3 regions of the Exiguobacterium abrahamii genome follow, and region 3 is predicted to be linked to each of the others. Evidence: riboswitches for the same ligand, from Rfam matches in the RefSeq annotation. Region 3 holds a riboswitch; each other region holds the start of a gene.
The links. A riboswitch is a leader RNA that binds a small molecule or an ion and turns the genes downstream of it on or off. The one in region 3 is predicted to bind lysine.
Positions count from the first base shown of each region.

Region 1: linked by a shared signal. The riboswitch ahead of ITJ88_RS15530 (amino acid permease) and the one ahead of ITJ88_RS14110 (Na+/H+ antiporter NhaC family protein) in region 3 are both predicted to bind lysine.
Region 2: linked by a shared signal. The riboswitch ahead of ITJ88_RS12265 (aspartate kinase) and the one ahead of ITJ88_RS14110 (Na+/H+ antiporter NhaC family protein) in region 3 are both predicted to bind lysine.

Region 1 covers NZ_JADOYC010000008.1:115,826-123,061, reverse strand. The annotation lists gene ITJ88_RS15545 (TetR/AcrR family transcriptional regulator) at 1-148, shown strand, start outside; gene ITJ88_RS15540 (diguanylate cyclase) at 191-1,282, opposite strand; gene ITJ88_RS15535 (MarR family winged helix-turn-helix transcriptional regulator) at 1,421-1,876, opposite strand; lysine riboswitch at 2,042-2,230, shown strand; gene ITJ88_RS15530 (amino acid permease) at 2,362-3,843, shown strand; gene ITJ88_RS15525 (solute:sodium symporter family transporter) at 4,393-6,153, shown strand; gene ITJ88_RS15520 (hypothetical protein) at 6,214-6,396, shown strand; gene msrA (peptide-methionine (S)-S-oxide reductase MsrA) at 6,466-7,236, shown strand, end outside.
Region 2 covers NZ_JADOYC010000004.1:41,507-48,742, reverse strand. The annotation lists gene dapA (4-hydroxy-tetrahydrodipicolinate synthase) at 1-680, opposite strand, end outside; gene ITJ88_RS12270 (aspartate-semialdehyde dehydrogenase) at 698-1,690, opposite strand; gene ITJ88_RS12265 (aspartate kinase) at 1,704-2,903, opposite strand; lysine riboswitch at 3,016-3,193, opposite strand; gene argH (argininosuccinate lyase) at 3,264-4,634, opposite strand; gene ITJ88_RS12255 (argininosuccinate synthase) at 4,631-5,836, opposite strand; gene ITJ88_RS12250 (GNAT family N-acetyltransferase) at 5,955-6,383, opposite strand; gene ITJ88_RS12245 (alanyl-tRNA editing protein) at 6,380-7,236, opposite strand, start outside.
Region 3 covers NZ_JADOYC010000005.1:177,320-184,555, forward strand. The annotation lists gene ITJ88_RS14090 (ABC transporter ATP-binding protein) at 1-23, opposite strand, end outside; gene ITJ88_RS14095 (methyltransferase) at 36-695, opposite strand; gene ITJ88_RS14100 (heme oxygenase) at 785-1,105, shown strand; gene ITJ88_RS14105 (uracil-DNA glycosylase family protein) at 1,230-1,967, shown strand; lysine riboswitch at 2,060-2,238, shown strand; gene ITJ88_RS14110 (Na+/H+ antiporter NhaC family protein) at 2,350-3,933, shown strand; gene htpG (molecular chaperone HtpG) at 4,209-6,071, opposite strand; gene ITJ88_RS14120 (PDZ domain-containing protein) at 6,155-7,024, opposite strand; gene ITJ88_RS14125 (SDR family oxidoreductase) at 7,160-7,236, shown strand, end outside.

The sequences.
Region 1 (7,236 bases), on a different contig from region 3:
CTATGTCATTGGTGGACAGTTGGGATTGTTGATTTCTTGGTTACGAAACGGTCGACCGTATTCATCAGAATACATGGCAGAACAATTAAGTCGGATGATTGTTTTTGGAACGGTTGAAAGCATCGGTTTTCCTAAAGAGACGGAATGAAGACGTAAAAAAGACACTCCCCTACGGAAGTGTCCAATCAGTTTAAGCTTGTCGGAATGCAAGTTCTTTCGTATAGATCGTACTCCGGTTCCGTCCGTTTTCTTTTGAGTAATACAACGCTTTATCTGCCTGTTGTAATGCTTCAAGTGACGTATGCGAACCACTGGAATGGGAAATCCCAAGTGAGATCGTAATTTGCAGATCAGGTACATCTGCTGTCGGGAACAGGTTACGTGCGACCGTCAGCCGAGCTAGTTCTGCTATTTTTTGCGCTTCTTTCGCCGAAGTACTTGGTAAGATGATTAAAAATTCTTCACCACCGTACCGTCCGACGAGGTCGTCTGGACGCGTCAAGGAAGCGAGAGTCATGCCGAGTTGGCGTAACACATCATCGCCCGCATCATGACCATATGTATCATTGACATGCTTGAAGAAATCGATATCGATGAGTACAAGCGAATAGCCTTGGTCGGTCGAGCCGACAAGCGAAAGCGAGTCATCCAGACGACGACGATTGGCGAGTCCTGTCAAAGCATCCGTCATGGCGAGTTTCTGCTGATACTGGATGTTTTCGAAGTGACGGCGTAATTCCGTCAGTAATCGAAAGGCAACAAAGCCAGCTAATAAATTAAAGAAGACGTACGCAATCGAGATTTTAAAGAATGTCGACCAGCTGTGCGTCAGGACGTAGATGGCGGGTAACGAATAGAGAATACCGACCAATACCATAAGCTGAAAATGACGCATCGAGACATGGACGAATCGACGAATGATCCCGATCGTCGTGATGAACAAGACGATGATCAACGTCGATAAATAAAAGCCTTCCATTTGATCAACTGGTGTTAAAAAGTAACGTGTCCCGATGATCATCACACCGGCGACGATGGCGCTTGGGAAACCACCGAACAGCATGGCAATCGCGACGGGAACGATACGTAAATCAACACGGGCGACATCGATTTGAATCCCATTGAACATCAATAAAACCGCAATCAGACCAGAGACAGCTCCGAGTATAAGTCGAATGCTCCATTTGGAGTTCAATGAAATACGCGGTTGATTCCGAAACGGTAAGAACAAGAGAGTAATCGTTGTGAACAGTAGACAAAAGTTAATGATGAATTGATTCATGATGGACAACAAATCCTCCCAACTCCCCCAGCTAACAGATTTCCATATATATACTTCCAGTATACTCAAGTAGATAACGGTTAGACAGAGGGAAATCTTTAGACCAAAATAGAAAAAACGGTAGAAAATCTACCGTTTTTAAGAAGACGAAGTAAGGGTATCTTCATCCATCGTCTGCAAAATTTTATCAAAGACATGAACCATCGTTTCGAGTTCTTCTTCCGTCAATGTGCCGAAGCGATCTTGTAAATAGTTTTTCCGGACGATTTCGAGATCCCGAAATGCACGTTCTCCGTCCTCCGTCAAAGCGAGGACGATTGAACGACGATCTTCCGTCGAACGTGTCCGTGTGACATATCCTTGTTTATACAGCTTATCCGTCAAAGCAGTGACTTGACTCGTCGCGAGCTCAAATTGTTCCGCGAGAAGCGTCGGGCGCTGAGGACCATTTTCTGAAAGGCTTCGTAAGATGAAAAATTCACTCCGGGTCGCCGTTCCTTCAAATAGCCGGTTAAGTTCACGTCGCAGGGTACGAAGAATGACACGCATTTGTTCTTCGAGTCGATAAGTTAGCAAATCACGTTCCTGTGGCATGCAAGCAGCATCCTTTCTCTCAGTGGACTTCTACCATTTAGTGTACTAAACATATCGGATTTTTACCATCGACTACCCGATATTCGAAAATGGCAATTGACAATTTCGTGGCGATTTGTGTAATATGGCGTAGTAATAACTAACTTAATTCAGTTCTCACTCAACCAGTGGGATGGAGGTTGCAGTTCTTAAGAGTACGGTTACGGATGTCGTCAAGCGACAGATGAGGTGACCTGAAAGGAAGAATTGCCGAAATCAATCATCGCTTTGAAGATGATCGATTGGGATTAGATCAAATAGGTCTAATACTGTCACAAGTCGGGTATCACCTACTTGTGGAGAGCTATCTTTCACGACGGTAGAATGAGGCGCATCCATTTTATTATGTTGCGTTCTCATCTTCCATCTGGAAGATGAGGGCGCTTTTTGTTTTTTCATTCAAAAAGTGTCCTCTCAAAAATTTATTAAAGAGAGAAGCGAACGAAATGAACAATCTAGATGTGAAACAAACAACAGATTCGACAGCAGAAGGATTAAAACGTGGATTACAAGCCCGTCATATGTCGATGATCGCCATCGGTGGAGCGATCGGAACAGGACTCTTCATTGCGTCCGGTGCTTCCGTCGCAGCAGCAGGACCAGGTGGGGCGCTCCTATCGTATGCAATCGTTGGTCTGATGGTCTACTTCCTCATGACAAGTCTTGGTGAAATGGCAGCGTACATGCCGGTCGCTGGATCCTTCTCGACATATGGAACGAAATTCGTCGATCCATCATTCGGCTTTGCACTTGGCTGGAACTACTGGTACAACTGGGCAGTCACGATCGCAGTCGAACTCGTCGCAGCACAAATTGTCATGACGTACTGGTTCCCGGACGTTCCTGGGTTTTACTTCAGTGCCTTGTTCCTCTTACTCATGATTGGCTTGAACTACTTCTCCGTTAAAGGATTCGGAGAAGCGGAGTATTGGTTTGCGATGATTAAAGTCGTCACCGTCATCGTCTTCTTAGTCGTCGGTGTTGCGATGATTTTTGGTGTCTTTACATCGGAGCCACCGGTTGGCTTTAAAAACTTTGCTCTTGGCGATGCGCCGTTCGTCGGTGGAATTCCTGCCGTCATCGGTATCATTCTCGTTGCCGGATTCAGTTTCCAAGGAACGGAGCTGGTCGGGATTGCCGCGGGTGAATCGGAAGATCCGAAAAAGAATGTTCCAAAAGCAGTCAAACAAGTCTTCTGGCGTATCTTGCTTTTCTACGTCTTCGCGATTTTCGTCATCGGAATGCTCATTCCATATACGAGCCCAAACTTGGTTTCCAATGACATTACGGACGTCGCGGTTAGTCCGTTTACGCTCGTCTTTGAAAAAGCGGGTCTTGCCTTCTCAGCAGCACTCATGAACGCCGTCATCTTGACGTCTGTTCTATCTGCCGGAAACTCAGGTATGTATGCTTCGACTCGGATGCTTTATACACTTGCTCGCCAAGGGGATGCACCGAAGTTGTTCGCGAAAGTATCGAAAAACGGTGTACCGCGTAACGCTTTGCTCGCAACAGGAGCAGTCGGTGCGCTCTGCTTCTTGACGTCAATGTTTGGTGGACAAGTCTACTTGTGGTTACTCAATGCTTCCGGTATGACAGGCTTCATCGCATGGCTCGGGATTGCAATCAGTCACTATCGTTTCCGTAAAGGATTCCTTGCGCAAGGTCACTCGTTGAAAGACTTACCATATGTTGCACCAGCATTCCCATTCGGTCCGCTGTTCGCCTTCGGTCTTTGTTTCCTCGTCATCGTCGGTCAAAACTATGCCGCATTCCTCGCTGATCAAATCGATTGGGTCGGAATTGCCGCAACGTATGTTGGTATTCCATTATTCCTTGCCTTTTGGTTAGGACATAAATTCAAAAACCGGACGTCGATCGTTCGTTATGACGAGATGGACTTCCCGGAACATCCACGTCAATCATAATGTGTGAACCACCTTCTATAAATGAAGGTGATTGAGATTGAAGACAAAGTGCAATTTTTCTCTGATGAGTCTGATGAGAAAGATTGCGCTTTTTTGTTCGTTTCGAATCGTTTTCCTGGGACAAGCATCGCGCCGCTTCGCTTCGCTCCAGGGTCGCTCTTGCTTGTTTTTCCCTAGGAAGCGATGTCGAGTGAACAAAACGCTTTTTCGATTCTCCTTCCGGGTATAAAGAAGAAGGACACGTTACACGCCACTCCTACAGGAAAAAGCGCAATTTTGCGCTGTCAAAGACAAACAAGACCCGTTTTCCTGCTTGAATGAAGCGGGAAAACTGGCTTGTGTCTCGCCTGAGGAAAGGGCGTGAAGACGAGTCATTTTTGAGTCAGCCCATTTTTCTGCAATCGGAACCACCTTCTATAAATGAAGGTGGTTTTTTATTCCCTTAAATGAAAACGTTTTCTAAAATATAGTTTTGAAAAAGTATAAAAAAGGAATAAATGAATAAGTATTCAAAAATAGAAATATGAATAAAGAATAGGGGGAAGACGAATGACTACATCTGAATTATTTTTCACATTAGGTTCTGCAGCGTTTTTCATGTTGCTCGTTGCCTACATATCCTACCGATTGACGCGTGGGAAAACACAAGGCGTCGATGAATACTTCTTAGCCGGACGAGGATTAAGTGGCGTTTTCATTGCCGGATCGCTACTGCTGACGAATTTGTCGGCAGAACAGTTGATTGGACTAAACGGACAATCTTTCATGGGAAACATGTCGAGCATGGCGTGGGAAGTCACGGCAGGATTTGCTGCGATTATCATGGCCATCTATCTGCTCCCGAAGTTTCTTGGGCTTGGGATCTCGACGTTACCGGAATACTTAAGTCACCGGTATGACGAGACGGTGCGCCGGATGACAGTCTTACTCTTTTTGCTCGGATATATGTGCGTCACGATTCCTTCGATGCTTTATTCAGGTGGGATAGCTGTCTTGCAGCTGTTCGATGTTCCGGAACTATTTGGTCTTAGTTATACGCAATCCCTTTGGTTAGTCGTCTGGATCGTTGGGATCATCGGAGCAATTTATGCGATTTTTGGAGGACTACGTGCGGTGGCTGTCTCAGATACCTTGAACGGGATTGGGCTCGTCTTCGTCGGATTCCTAGTTCCGGTACTCGGCTTTATCACACTGGGTGACGGGAATTTACTTCAAGGGATGAAGACGATTGCGACTGTGCAACCGGAGAAGCTGAACGCAATCGGAAGTTCAACCGATGCCGTTCCGTTCTTCTCGATTTTCACGGGTATCCTATTTGCGAACTTATTTTATTGGTCACTCAATCAATATGTCATTCAACGTGTGCTCGGGGCAAAAGATTTGAAGGAAGGACAGAAGGGCGTCCTCATGACAGGATTTTTGAAGTTATTAGTTCCAATCTTCATGCTGATTCCTGGGATCATTGCCTATCACTTGTATGGGAACACACTAACAAGCGGTGATTTGTCATATCCTCGACTCATTACGGAGTTACTGCCGGTCTCGCTGATGGGATTTTTCTTGGCTGTCTTACTCGGAGCCGTCTTTAGTTCGTTTAACTCGTTGCTCAATAGTATTGCGACACTTTTCGTCCTCGATATCTATCAGCCGGTGTTTGCGAAAGAGGCGAGTGATGAACATTTGATTCGTGTCAGTAAATGGTTCGGAACGATCGTTGCTTTAATCTCTTTCGTCATCGCACCATTCTTGATGTACGCGCCGGACGGCTTATGGAGTTTGATCCGGCAATTCACAGGATTTTTCAACATTCCGATTCTCGTCATCGTATTAATGGGGATTTTCATGAAACGAATTCCGGCAATTGCGGCGAAAATCGTCATCGTCTTTCACGTGTTTGCGTATTACTTATTCGTCTTCGGTTTCAAACAACTGTTCGGCTGGGATCATGGCATTAGCTATATTCATGGGTACGGTATTCTACTCATGATTGAAGTGCTGTTCATGGTATTCATGGGATATCGTTACCCGGCCGTCCAGTCAAGAAAAATCAATCGACGACAGTCTGTCGAGCTCACTCCATGGAAGTTCGCGATTCCGGTCTCGATCTTATTATGCACATCCATCATTTGGACGTACGTTCTGTTTTCAAAAATCGGACTGGCTTCTACAGCAGGCATCGTATCGATTTGGTTCTGGCCGATTACGTTAGGACTTGTCATGGCAACGATCGTATTATGGCGTGTGTCGCTAAACGCTTGGGAAGCGAAGTACCGGACCTATCTCGAAGAAGAGTACCGTCAAGCCGAATAATCCTCTCGCAGAAGACATGACATATCGGGTAAGATGAAAGAAAAACAGGAGGCGATCTTCGTGAATTACTGGTACCACTTTAAGCGGGCCTTCTTACCGATTGCATTATTGCTTGTGACGCTTGCCTTGTACCAGATGATTTATCGCTTGAATAACATTTGGTACTCACTCGGCGGTTTGATTTTGGTATTCGCGGCGATTTACTTCGTCATGCACCGCTTAAAAACGAACCCGGAGGATTGAGTGAGCAGGAAAGTCGAGTCCATTCTCTGAACGCGGTAAAATAGACACATACAGAGGAGGGGAAGATAGATGGCAAAAGCAATATTTGCAGGTGGTTGTTTCTGGTGCATGGTCAAGCCATTCCATAAATATGATGGGGTAGAGCAGGTCATTTCAGGATATACCGGTGGTCATACAGAGAACCCGACTTATAAAGAGGTCTGTTCGGAAACGACAGGTCACTTGGAGGCGGTTGAAGTCACGTACGATCCGTCCGTCATTACGTACGAAGAATTACTCGATATCTTCTGGCGTCAAATCGATCCGACAGATGGCGGAGGTCAATTCAATGACCGTGGTGAATCGTACCAACCGGCTATCTTTTATGTCGATGAAGCACAACGTGAAGCAGCTGAACGTTCGAAAGCAGCGCTTGACGCATCAGGACGCTTCTCGCGTCCAGTCGCGGTAGAGATTCGTCCAGAAAAGCCGTTTTGGCCAGCTGAAGAATATCACCAAGATTATTATAAAAAGAATCCGTTCCGTTATCAGATGTATAGTGTTGGCTCAGGTCGCGCGAAATTCATCAAGGAAGCGTGGAAGGATCACGGTAAGGAAAAAGAATTGAAAGAGCGTCTGACGCCGATTCAGTATAAAGTCACACAAGAGAACGGGACAGAACCCGCTTTCCGAAACGAATACTGGGATGAAGAACGTCCAGGTCTGTATGTCGACATCGTTGACGGCACACCACTTTTCACATCAAAAGATAAGTTCCAGTCGAACTGTGGTTGGCCGAGCTTTGCTAAACCGATCTCAGAAGACAAGATGGAAGTCGAACTTGATACGAGTCACGGGATG
Region 2 (7,236 bases), on a different contig from region 3:
ACGAGATCTTGCGCGAGTAACGCCTCAGCAAGTGCTTGTGTCTCTGCCGGGTACGGATTCGAAAGAACTGAGATGACGCCTTGTGCCCCCCATGCCATGTATGGCAGGATTTGATCATCATTTCCACAGAAGACGGCGAAGTCTTCCGGAATCGCCGCCATCAGTTCACCCATGAAGCTGACATCTCCACTCGCTTCCTTAAACGCTTGGATGCGTGGATGACGTGCTAACGTCACTGCGGTTTCGACTGCGATCGCAACGCCTGTCCGCGACGGAACGTTGTACAGCATGATTGGTAATTCGGTTGCATCAGCGACCGCCGTGAAGTGTGCGACGAGCCCGGCTTGTGATGTTTTGTTGTAGTACGGTGTGACGAGCATCGCTGCATCCGCACCAAGGCGTTCTGCGAGTAACGTCTTCTCGATTGTTACTGCCGTGTTGTTCGAACCCGTTCCGGCAATGACGGGTACTCGTCCTGCCGTGACTTGAACGGCAGTCGTCAATAGTTGTTCGAATTCCGTGTTTGTCAGTGTCGAACCTTCTCCTGTCGTCCCTCCGACGACAAGTGCCTGAATCCCTGCTGCGAGTTGTTGCTCGATCAAGCGTTCGAATACGTGTAGATCCAACTCGCCTGCTTCATTAAATGGTGTGACGAGCGCTGTACCTGCTCCTTTGAACATGAAGAACTCCTCCTTTTTTATGAATGAATCGACTGTTCGATGGCTTGGCGTGCGACTTGTACGGCGTTTGACGCGGCACCTTTTCGGATGTTGTCGGCTACACACCAAAGATGGAACGTATTCGCGAGACTATCATCTTGTCGAATTCGTCCGACATAGACATCGTCCGTTCCACTCGCGTCAAGTGGCATCGGATAACGCGTATTCGCGACATCATCGACGAGGACGACGCCCGGTGCGCTTTCCAGTGCTTCACGGATCGCTTCGACCGTTGTCGGTTGTGTAAACGTGACGTTGATCGCAACCGAGTGAGAGTTCGTGACTGGAACCCGGACACATGTCGCACTGACTGGTAATGCTGGAAGATTGAAGATTTTCCGTGTTTCATCAATCATCTTCTGCTCTTCTTTCGTATAGCCGTTCTCAAGGAACACATCGATATGCGGCAAGATGTTATCGTGAATCGGATGTGGATAATTGACGGGTTCTTCTCCGCGTGCCCCGCGTGCCAGATCCTCGATTCCTTTTTGACCTGAACCGGATACGGCCTGATACGTCGTATAGTTGACGCGTTCGAATCCTAGTGACTGGAGCGGTGCTAAGGCGACGACGGATTGAATCGTCGAACAGTTCGGATTTGCGATCAAGCGGTCTGTCGTCTGAATCGCTTGCGGATTGACTTCTGGCACGACAAGTGGAATCGTCTCCTCCATTCGGAAGGCACTTGAATTATCAACGACGAGTGTTCCGTTTTCGGCTAGTAACGGGGCATATTGCTCACTGATCGTTCCGCCCGCTGCGAACAACGCGACATCGATCCCGTCTTCCGTGATGTTTGGCGTCAGCGCTTGGATCGTAATATCTTCTCCCTTGAACTGCACCGTGTTCCCTGCTGAACGAGCAGAAGCGTAAGCGGACAGGCGGCTGACCGGGAAGTCCAGTTCGGCGAGTACTTGTAACATTTTTTGACCGACGGCGCCGGTTGCTCCGATGACGGCTACATGATACATGCTGTTTTCCTCCTTATAACTCGAACGCGTTTGCAATCGCTGCAACCGTCCGTTCAATGTCTGCTTGTGCAATCGTGTACGAGATACTGATTTCTGATGTCGTGACTTGATAGAACGGGATGTTCTCCGCTCGGAAGATTGCAAACAATTTCGAAGCAACACCTGTTGCATCCCGCATCCCGATGCCGACGACAGATAACTTCGCGTGCTGATTGTGGCGGTCGACCTTGACTGTCGTGAAGCGATCCATGATGTCTTTCAATGCTTCATCGAGGAACTCTTCCTCATCGAGTGGACAGGAGAACGATAAAAAGATGTCACTGTCGAACGTCGTTTGACTGATCATGTCGATGTTGACGTGGCGGTTCGATAAGAGTTCGAAGATATCGGCTACTGCTGCGTTCGTTTGCGGTACGTGTTTGATTGATACCGTCAAGACGTTCTTCGTCACACTGACACTCGTGACCGCTTTTTGTTCCATTGTTTCCGTCGCTTCCATGATCCATGTTCCCCTTTTCGATTCAAGTGTTTTCCCGACGAAGATGTGTACGCCGTATTTTTTTCCTAGTTCGACACTCCGCATTTCCATGACCTTCGACCCGAGGGCGCTCATCTCCATCATCTCATCATATGAGATGTGCGGAATCGGTTGAGCAGCAGCATGGATTCGTGGATCAGCCGTATAGACACCGTCGACATCCGTGTAGATTTCACACCGTTTATCAAGGACTGCCGCAAGGGCAACAGCCGTTGTATCCGATCCACCACGTCCGAGCGTCGTGACATCACCGAGTTCGTTGACACCTTGGAATCCAGCGACGATGACGACATCGTATGTTTCGAGTTTTTGTCGTAATAGATTTCCATCAATCTGTTTGATCTTACTTTTCGTATGCAATCCCATCGTACTGATTCCCGCTTGAGCGCCTGTTTGCGATAACGCTTTGACGCCGAGTGAGTTGAGGGCGATGCTGAGTAATGAAATCGTCTGTTCTTCTCCGATGGCAAGCAGACGATCGAGTTCTCGGCGCTCGGGGCGATCCGTGATGGCTTGCGCCTGAGCAATCAAAGAATCTGTCATCTTGCCCATCGCTGAAACGACGACGACAAGTTTTTCACCTTCGGCTGCGCGACTCTTCAAATAATTCGCAATAGACTGAATCTGTTCGACAGTCGCAACCGAGCTTCCACCAAATTTAAGTACAGTTGTCACAATCCTATCTCCTTTGTCCCGATACAGAAAAAAACGACGGGCCGGTAGGAGCGTTCCTACGGCCCGTCGTTATCACGATCGGACAAACGAAGACAAAGTCATTCGTTCTTTTACGTAAGATAGCGCTCCGAAACATCGGTTTCGGCAGTACAACGGATCTTAACCGTTGTACCAGCAAATGAGAAGAAGCATCTTCTCGTTCACTTCGGCGGACTTCCCCTTTCACATCATTCGGCATGCTTGCCTTCAAGAATGATGCTACTCATGTCATCCGCGCCTCTATCTGTCGGTTGTTAGTTACAGTTATAGCAGACATCTTTTGTTAAATCCAGTCATTTGACTGATTTTTTTCAAAATCCGTCAATTCGCAAGATGCTGTTTCGCGAGTTTGAGTTGCTCCGACACGGCAGCAAACCCTGTCCCGCCGTAGCTTGTCCGGCGTGCCACTGCTTGAACCGGATCGAGGAGCGGATAGACGTCTTCCGTGATATCCGGATGGAACGTTTGATACATTTCGAGATTCAAATCCTTCAGGAAACAACCATTCTGCACACAGTAAAGGACGGCTTTCCCGACGATTTCGTGCGCTTCCCGGAACGGTATGCCTTTCGTCACAAGGTAGTCGGCGAGTTCCGTTGCATTCGAGAAGTCTTGCATTGTCGCCTTCTTGAGCGCTTCGGTCTTAAACGTCGCAGATTCAATCATTCCGGTGAAGATTTGAACGGATTGGAGAACGGTATCGGCTGTATCGAAGACCCCTTCCTTATCCTCTTGCATGTCTTTATTGTAAGCGAGTGGTAATGCCTTCATCGTCGTCAAGAAGCCCATCATGTTGCCGTAGACGCGACCCGTTTTTCCACGAATCAACTCAGCGAAATCAGGATTTTTCTTTTGTGGCATCATGCTTGATCCTGTTGAGAAGGCATCCGATAACTCGATAAAACCGAATTCTTGCGACGCCCAGATGATGATTTCTTCACAAAAACGCGAGAGATGCATCATGACGGTCGAGGCGATCCCGAGGTATTCGATGACGAAATCACGGTCCGAGACAGCATCAAGACTGTTCGGATAGACCGACTCAAAACCGAGCAACTCGGCAGACCGGAAACGGTCGATCGGGAACGTCGTCCCCGCGAGCGCCCCCGCTCCGAGTGGTGATTTCCGGATCCGTTTTTGATTATCTGTCAATCGTTCGACATCACGTTCGAACATCCAGAAATAAGCGAGCAAGTGATGCGCAAGCGAAATCGGTTGTGCCCGTTGCAAATGCGTATACCCTGGCATGACCGTCTCGATATGTTGCTCCGCTTGTTCCATGATGACCGATTGGAGTTCGCGTAATGCTGTCGTCAACGCCTCAACATGTTGTTCCATCCATAGATGTAAATCCGTTGCGACCTGGTCATTTCGGCTCCGTGCCGTATGCAGTTTTCCTGCAACCGGACCAATCTGTTCCGTCAACAAACGCTCGAGGTTCATATGAATGTCCTCATCCGCTAGCGTATAGGAATGGTCTGCTAACGTCGTTTCCAGTTGCTTCAGTCCTTGCTCGATTTGTGTCCACTCGTCTTGAGCAAGAATCCCTTGTTCAAATAGCATCTGCGCGTGTGCGAGACTGCCTTTTAAATCGACGCTCGCTAATTTTTGATCGAACGTGATCGATGCTCCGAAGGCTTCCGCTTGAGCGGAAGCACTTTCCGTAAAACGTCCACCCCAGAGTTTGGTCATTTCGTGACACCCGCCTGACGATGTACGCTCGCATGCGTCGAAACGGCAAGTCCGTGTAATTTGATGAAGCCTTTTGCTGCTTCATGATCGAACGCGTCTTCTTTCGTGTACGTCGCAAGTTTCTCATCGTAGAGCGAGACAGCGGACTGACGACCTGTCACGGTTGCGTTTCCTTTGAACAGTTTAACGCGAACTTCTCCTGTGACGTCCTGTTGTGTCGCTGTCAAGAATGCTTTCAAGCCTTTCGTCAATGGTGCATGGAAGAGACCGTTATAGATCGTTTCTGCGTATTGTTTGCTGAGAAGTGGTTTGAAATGCGCGACGTCCTTCGTCAATGTAATCGTCTCGAGTGCAGCGTGCGCTTTGAGTAACACCGTTGCGCCTGGGCACTCATAGACTTCCCGCGATTTGATACCGACGAGACGGTTCTCGACGTGGTCGATCCGTCCGACCCCATGTGCACCAGCGATGATGTTCAGTTCCGTGATCAGTTTCGCCAGTGGATACGTCGTTCCGTTGATCGAGACCGGAACACCTGCTTCAAAGCCAATGATGACTTCTTCTGCCTGATCCGGTGCGTCTTCTGGCGCTACTGTCAACGCGTAAGCGTCTTGCGGTGGCTCTGTCCAAGGGTTTTCTAGGACGCCACACTCGTTACTCCGTCCCCAGAGGTTCATGTCGATTGAGTAGGGGCTGTCGAGGTTGATCGGGATCGGCACGTTGTTTTCTTTCGCATAGGCGATTTCTTCTTCCCGTGACCATTTCCATTCCCGAACCGGTGCGATGACTTCGAGTGATGGATCAAGTGCTGCGACCGAAACTTCAAACCGGACTTGGTCGTTCCCTTTTCCGGTACATCCGTGAGCAACCGCCGTCGCACCGTGCTGATGCGCGACTTCGACAAGCTTTTCTGCGATCAATGGACGCGAAAGCGCTGAAATCAACGGATAGGCATTTTCGTAATGGGCGCCATATTGAAGTGCCGGCAAGACGAAGTCTTGTGCGAATTCTTCTTTTACATCGAGGACGATCGATTCGATCGCACCGACGAGGAGTGCTTTTTCTTTAATGACGGATAAATCTTTTCCTTCTCCGACATCCATGCATAAGGCAATGACGTCATAGTCCTTGCTCAACCATTTGATGGCTACCGATGTATCAAGTCCCCCAGAGTACGCTAAGATCAATTTTTGTTTCGACATGTATAATTCCCTCCTGGTTTTAAATTCATCTGTCTGTATAAAAATTCATTATGAATTATATATATACATAGAAAACAAAAAAAAGAAACCCTTTTTGCAGGATTTCTTTCAAAATGACTTACATTTTTTTCTCCATCGTTCGGTGCGGGATGCCCGCATCGTCGAATTCATCGGAGACGATCGTATACCCAAGTCCTTGATAAAACGGGATCGCTTGGACTTGTGCACCGAGTGTTAGCAATTGCTTCCCTTCGCGACGTGCGACTCGTTCCATCGCCTGCATCAACTCGCCACCGTATCCTTTTCCTCGCGCTGTCGCTAGCGTCGCGACACGCTCTACCTTCATCCGTTGGTCGTCATATGGACGGGTACGCCCCGTTGCGACCGGTCGACTCTGCTCATCGAGGACAAGCAGATGAATCGCTGTTTCATCATGTGTATCGTATTCAAGATGGCGTGGTACGCCTTGTTCCTCGACGAAGACACGCTCCCGGATCATCCGGACGGCTTGATGTTGTTCTGCTGTACGTACTTGAATGACTGTCATGACTGATATTCCTCCTGTAATCGATCGACATATGCCATCGCATCATCCCGATTCGTAAATTGTGCCTGTGCCTGAACCGCACTTCCTCCGCCTCGCCCATTGAATGCTTGAACATGTGCTTTAGTAAATTTCCCGAGATGGGGTTCACCTGGACTACTCATCAATAACTTGTTCGTCGTCGCATTCCAGACGACGCCGACGCGTCCCGCTTCTTGAATCGCTTTAGCCAGTTGCTCGGATATTTTGATTTCTTCATCCAGATGTTCAAACACAAGAATGCCTTCTTGTTGTTCTAAAGCGTGAGCGAGTGTGAACGTCGCGAGTTGTTCCTGGGCATGTTCGACCTGTTTCGTTAAGCGTTTCTGCTCATCTTGTAACGCTTGAACGGCTTCTAAGATTTGAACCGGTTTGACTGATAAAGCTTGCGCTGCTTCCCGTAAGGCTCGTCGTTCTGCCTGTAAGAGTTGGTATGCCCGTTCCTTTGCGACATAAGAAAGACGAATATTTCCACGAATTCGTTCGACTCCAGTAAAGAGAATCGACTCGAGCTGTGACGTCGAATCGAGATGCGTTCCACCACAGGCACTATAATCGAGTGTACCGATTTGAACGACGCGAATTCGTCCTTCGACTTGTGGTGTTTTTCGTAATGGTAAGCGTAGCGCTTCCGCCTCGTCATATTCGGTCGCTGTGATCGGTAATCCTTGTTCAATCACCTGGCGTAATCGTCGATCCAGCTGTTCTTGTTGCAGAGTTGTCCATTCAGGTGTCTCGATATCAAGCGTCGAGACCTCACTTCCCGTCCGAAAACTAAGTGTCTTGATATTTGATTCATCTTGTAGGATTGCAGAGA
Region 3 (7,236 bases):
GTCACATGCTCCAAACGGATCATCATCCGACCTCCCTATCTTTTATTTCTTTCCTCACTGTATTGATACCCGTTTTGAAGCAGTTTGTTCGGATCAAAACGATAGATGACGAACCGTTCGTCATGATTTTTTTCATAGAGGTCTCGCAATCGAATCTCATCGATTTGCTCGAATACGGTATGTCGCTCCAAGTACTCCCGGTATTCATCGGTCGGGTAATACAAGATAAGGTCCACTGAACGCGGGGAACGTTCGACCGAACTTAAAATGTGATCGATCACTTTCATGAAAATTTGTGAAGAGAATGGATTGAAGAAATAAAACTTATTCGCCTCATCCGGAATGGTATACTGCTCGGCATACGTCTGTTCAAATCGCAAACTTCCAGAACGCCGCTTCCGTCGACTTTGGTAGTTCGCCATATTCCGAAGTGCGTCCTCGTAAAATTGTCCGTTCATCTCGATTCCGATGACGGAACAGTCGAATCGGTCGTGTAAGTAAAAGTTCAAACGCCCTTTCCCACACCCGAAATCGATGACAGTATCCTCTTTTTGAAACGGATAGGTTTCGCATAATTCGCCGAGTGCCGCATAAGGCGTCGGTTCATAGCGATTGTAGTGACTAAACACACCATAGAGGTGTTGCATCTCAATGGTCTCAATTCGTAATCGTTGATCATATTCCTGTTCATTCATCGTCTTTTGTTCCTTCTTTCCGGCATTCTTTCCCTCATCGTACTATACTGAAGAAGTACGTTACTCGTTTTTTGAAAGGGGATTTTATGATGATCGTCGTTACGAACCGGATTAAAGTCAAAAAAGGGATGGCTGCAGCTCTCGCTCCTCGTTTTACGCGTCCAAGTGGACTCGATACGATGGACGGATTCATCCGCGTCGAGGTCTTATTGACGCAAAATATCGAAGAACACGATGAAATGAACGTCAACATGTACTGGGAAGATATGAAGAGTTTTCAAGCGTGGCGGGAGAGTGACGATTTTAAAGCGTCGCATAGTCGACCTGCGAGTAGTGAAGCAGGAGAATCGCCAATGCTCGGTAGCGAGATTCTGACATATGAAGTCGCTTCGGTCAAAGAACGCGCATGATGCACGAAAAGGACTCGTCTCGAGTCCTTTTTTAGATACCGGTATAAAAATAGTGAAAGGGTCGAATTGTCTCAAATGGTATTATTTGTTATCATAGTGCCATTACAGAGAGAGAGGGTCCTTCATGAATTCATTAATTATATTTGAACAAGCCATTCGTAGCTTACCTGACGATCGTACGTTACGACGTGATGAATTATGGACGGACGATTTTTTATTGCAACAGGAGAACGAGCTGACCGTCTATTACTCTCCGATTGGCGAATACGTCAATACTGAAGCAAAAGTCGTCATTATCGGGATCACACCAGGTTTTGAACAGATGCGAATCGCTTTCGAAGAAGCGACGGATGCCCTTCACCATAGTGTTTCATTAGAAGAGACGGCACGCCTCGTCAAATATACAGCAAGCTTTGCCGGAACGATGCGACGTAACCTCGTCCAGATGCTCGATACACTTGAACTTCCAGCATTGCTCGGCATCGAGACGACGGCTAGCTTATTTCATCAACATCAGAAATTATTGCATCCAACGTCACTGTTAAAGCAACCCGTCTTTTATCGCGAAAAGAATTACTCGGGTCATCAACCGAAGATCAATCGTAGCCCTTTATTAAGGCACTACGCGGAAGAACACTTCGTCGCTGAGATCAATCAGTTACAAAAACCAGCGTTATTGATTCCACTCGGTCGGGTCGTCGAGACGCAAGTCCGTGGATTGATTCATGATGGACGAATCGAACAGCATCAGCTTCTTTCCGGCTTCCCCCACCCATCTGGCGCAAACGGTCATCGAAAAAAACAATTCGAGGAAAACCAAGCCTATTTGACGAAACAGCTCATTCAACATTTTGCTGAATAAACAACTTTATCTTAAATTATCAGAATATATGGTTGAATCGTTTCTGAAATACATGATAAAGTGTCCATAAGAACAGAATATGACTATTCTATCGATGAGGTAGAGGCGCGATTTCAATCAGTACTTAGTCCGAGGATGACAACGAAGACGACTACAGGAAAGGTGACATCGCCGAAATGACAGTATGTGTCGAGCATATCGTCGTTGGTCGATTCGGGAAACACCCGATCGATTGCCATACATAACAATTGTATGGAGCGCTCCAATTCGGCTAAGAAAGACGCATCCAGCGAGGGTGTCGGCTTTGTTGCCGGTGCCCTTGCTTTTTTTGTGCCGCGGGGTCTCATCTTTAAGCCATTTATTAAAGAGGAGGATATTTTTCATGGTCAACTATTCAGATTCCATCATTGCCCTTGTACCTGCTTTACTAGCTATCTTATTAGCCATCTTTACCCGAAAGGTCGTTCTTTCGTTAGGTGTCGGCATTCTAGTCGGTACCCTGTTACTTCATCGTTTTAACCCGATCGATACGGTAACCTATCTCGGCAAGAACATCTTCAGCCTCTTTTGGGCGGACGGTGCCTTGAACGAGTGGAACGTCTTATTACTTGTTTTCTTGTTATTGCTCGGCGTCCTTTCCACATTGATTCAGACATCAGGTGGCGCTCGCGCTTTCGGTGAATGGGCTTCTACGCACGTCAAGACAGCGCGTGGTGCACGCTTAGTTGCCTTCGGACTCGGTATCCTAATTTTCATCGATGATTACTTCAATAGTCTCGCTGTCGGCAACGTCAGTCGTCCGTTAACAGATCGCCGTGGTGTCTCACGTGCGAAGCTTGCCTATTTGATTGACTCAACAGCTGCGCCTGTTTGTGTCATCAGTCCGCTTTCGAGTTGGGGCGCATTCATCATCTCCATCATCGCCGGTATCTTAACGACGCACTCGATTACGGATTACTCAGCGTTTAGTGCCTTTATGATGATTGTTCCGATGAACTTCTATGCGATTTTCGCGTTACTTTTAACACTTTACATCGCTTACTCTGGCATCTCTGTCGGACCGATGCGACAACATGAACTGCGTGCTGCCAAAGGCGAACTCTTCGATGCTTCGAAAGGAACACCGATGGGGATGGCTAAAGAGGTGAACGAACATACGAACGGAAAAGTACGTGATCTCGTCGTTCCAATCATCGTGCTCGTCATCGCTACGATCAGTGCGTTACTCGGGACAGGTGCTCAGGCACTTGCAGCCGACAATCGCCCGTTTACTTTAATTGGAGCATTTGAGGCAACAGACGTCACCCGTTCCCTCGTCGCAGGTGTCGTCATCAGTTTAATCGTCGCTTTCCTGATGCTGATCGGACGAAAAATTCCGGGCCGCGATTACCGTGCAAGCATCGTTGCTGGTATGCGTTCCATGTGGCCAGCAGTCGTGATTTTGTTATTCGCTTGGACGATCATCGCTGTTATCGGTGATATGAAAACCGGTGACTATCTCGCGAGCTTCGTCAGCAACTCGATTTCTGCTTCGTACTTGCCATTCTTATTATTCTTGATTGCCGGCTTGATGGCATTCTCAACAGGAACAAGTTGGGGCACATTCGGAATCATGTTGCCAATCGGTGCGGATCTCGTCATGGCTGTTGATACCTCACTCTTGTTACCGACGCTTGCTGCTGTTCTTGCTGGATCTGTCTTCGGTGACCATTGTTCACCGATTTCCGATACGACAATCCTAAGTTCGACAGGGGCTGGATCCCATCATATCGATCACGTTACGACACAATTACCGTATGCGCTAGTCGGTGCCGTCACTGCGGCAGTCGGTTATTTAGTCATCGGTTTCACGGAGTCTTCGGTATTCGGTTTCATCGGAGCTCTTGTCACATTCGTACTCTTCGTCGTCGTCTTGAACGTTCTCTCGAAAAAAGGCGAAACCGCTTCGGATTTACAAACGGATTGATGAAATGAAAAAGGGACTGACTCAAAAAAGAATGATGCGTCTTTTCACGCCCTTTCCTCAGGCGAGACACAAGCCAGTTTTCCTGCTTCATTGAAGCAGGAAAATGGGTCTTGTTCGTCTCTAACAGCGCATAAATGCGCTTTTCCTGTAGGAGTGGCGTGTGACGCACCATTCTTTTTTGTTACGAGATAAGGGTGGCAGATCATCATTCTGCCACCCTTATCTTTGTAGAGACTGATTTTGAGTCAGCCCCTTTTTCGACTTCATATCATGTCTTATACCATAAGTTCACACACATCATTCGCGAACGCTACCGGATCCTCGAGTGGGAGTCCTTCGACAAGCAATGCTTGTTGATACATCAGTTTCGTATAGCGCTCGAATTTCGAACGATCGTTTTGATATGCCGTTTCAAGAGAGTGGAACACTGCGTGTGACGGATTCAATTCAAGAATCTTGACCGCTTCTACCCCTTCGTTATTCGGCATCGCCTTCAGGATTTTCTCCATCTCGATTGAGACGGCGCCGTCCGTCGCAAAACAGACGGGATGCGATTTGAGACGCGTTGAGGCTTTGACTTCCTTGACTTGTCCACTTAGCACTTCCTGCATAGCTTGGAACATCTCTGCTTGTGCGTCCGTCGTCTCCGCTTCTGCTGCTTCAATCCCTAAATCGCTACTCGTGACCGACTTGAACGTCTTCTCGTTGTACGTCACGAGCATCTGGATCGCGAACTCATCGATCTCTTCCGTGAAGTACAAGATATCGTACCCTTTATCACGGACGAGCTCGGATTGTGGTAATTTATCCAGACGATTCGTACTCTCACCAGCGGCGTAATAAATATGTGCCTGATCTTCCGGCATCGCTGCGACGTATTCTGCGAGTGTGATCAACTTCTTCTCCTTCGCCGAGTAGAAGAGGACGAGGTCCTGCACTTGTTCTTTATGCATGCCATAATCATTATACATACCGAACTTCAGCTGACGTCCGAACGCTTGATAGAACGTTTCGTACTTCGTGCGATCCTCGCGCAGAAGTGCTTCGAGTTGTGTCTTGATCTTACTTTGGATGTTTTTCGCGATCAATTTCAATTGACGATCGTGCTGAAGTAACTCACGCGAGATGTTGAGCGATAAGTCTTCCGAATCGACCATCCCTTTGACGAAACTGAAGTGATCCGGCAACAAGTCGCTGCATTTTTCCATGATCAGGACACCGTTGGCATAGAGTTCAAGACCCTTTTCAAATTCCTTCGAATAATAATCGTACGGTGCCTGCTCTGGAATGAATAAGATCGATTGATAACGAACAGCGCCGTCGACACTGATATGAATGTGTTTCGCTGGTGTGTCGAAACCATAACGCTTCTCTTGGTAGAAGTTCGTATAGTCCTCGTCTGTCAATTCCCGTTTGTTCTTCCGCCAGATTGGCACCATGCTATTGATCGTCTTGACGACTTCGACCTCTTCCGTCTCGTCACTGCCTTCGATCAGCTGACGTTCGAGTTCCTTCATCTCGATCGGATAACGAATGAAATCTGAGTATTTTTTGATGATGCTACGCAGACGATACGTCTCGAGGTATTCGTCATACGATTCTTCTTCCTCGTTCGCCTTGATGTGGAGCGTAATCTCCGTTCCGACGGTTTCCTTGTCGACTTCCTCGATCGTATAACCTTCGACACCACGCGATTCCCATTTATAAGCGACTGCACTGCCGAACGGTTTCGTAACGACAGTGACGACGTCTGCGACCATGAAGGCGGAATAGAATCCAACACCGAATTGACCGATGATATCATGACCATCTTGTGCTTCATTTTCTGCTTTGAAGGCAAGCGATCCACTTTTTGCGATCGTACCGAGATTTTCTTCTAGTTCTTCCTTCGTCATTCCGATTCCCGTATCACGAATGATGAGTTGACGCGCTTCTTTATTTGGTTCGATCGTAATTTTGTAGTGTTCCTTTTCGAACGAAATCGTCTCGTCCGTCAATGCTTTGTAGTACATCTTATCCATGGCGTCACTTGCATTCGAGATCAATTCGCGCAGGAAAATCTCCTTATGCGTATAGATAGAATGAATCATCATCTCCAGCAATCGTTTTGATTCCGCCTTAAATTGTTTCGTTTCCATGCTCATTCTGCCTCCCCTTTTTTAGCACTCAATCGCATAGAGTGCTAATTCATCTCCTATTATTAGGGAGTTCGAAATATCTGTCAATCTCCTTTTTCACTGTATGTCGTGACTTTTTCAAGGACAATCATTCCGATTTGACGTAAGTGTTCTGCTGACCCGTAGGTGCCATGGCTGACGCCGTTTTCATCCTTTCGATTACCGAGACCGATGAACTGCTCACTCGGTTTGAAGTGGAGTCCGACGACGGGTACCTGAAATCGTGACGAGAAGCCGACTTGAAAAATCGCGTCCGGATAATCCGTTGGTCGATAGGTCGTCCAATCGATGTCTGGTTCGAGCTTCGCAAATCGTTCCGTGTGTTCCTTACCGAGCAGGATGATTCCTTTTATCGAAAACAGTTCAAGCAGGCGTAACAAAAATGTCTGACCGAACGGACTATCTTCCAACACGCTGCGTTCTTTGATCGCTCCCATGTAGTGGTGTGTCGGAAACGGGAAAAAATCCAAGTGAATGACCGGATCAAGCGTCTTCTCGTAAAACGACGCACCGAGTCCGTTCAAGAATCCTTCGAGCTTACCGCCACCTGGTCGACCGAACCAGGTCCGATACACATTTGGTTGTTTGAAGTAACGATTGAAGCGTCGGATCGATTCCGTCAATGTCTCTTCTTGTAAATACGTATTCCATGTCATAGATTGTGGACGTATGAAAAGCGGACCATGCTCGTCAAATCGTAATCTACCTGTTCGGTCTAAAAACTGCGATCGAGATGGGTTCGTCGCGATCGTCACCCAACTGCTACGTGTCGCATCACCAAACCAGAGGACCGGTGTCGTTTGGTCGATCAATTCACTTGCGAATGCACTCTTCTCGAGTGTCATTTGGTACTGGACGGCTTCGTGTAATAATTTTTTGGCAAGTTGCCATTGATCGGATGTCAGCGTTCTCATCTCCCTCTATACAGCGATTGTGCTGTTGTAGATGTACCCCCTATCCTCTATTACTAGACGCATCGATGGGTTTAATCTCCATTTCTCCGGGAATGTTTCATAAGGTGAACGATACGACTTAGGAGGGATTTAATAATGGGTAGACTCGATCAAAAAGTAGCTGTCATTACCGGCTCGGCAACAGGAATTGGACAAGCGACTGCACTTGTCTT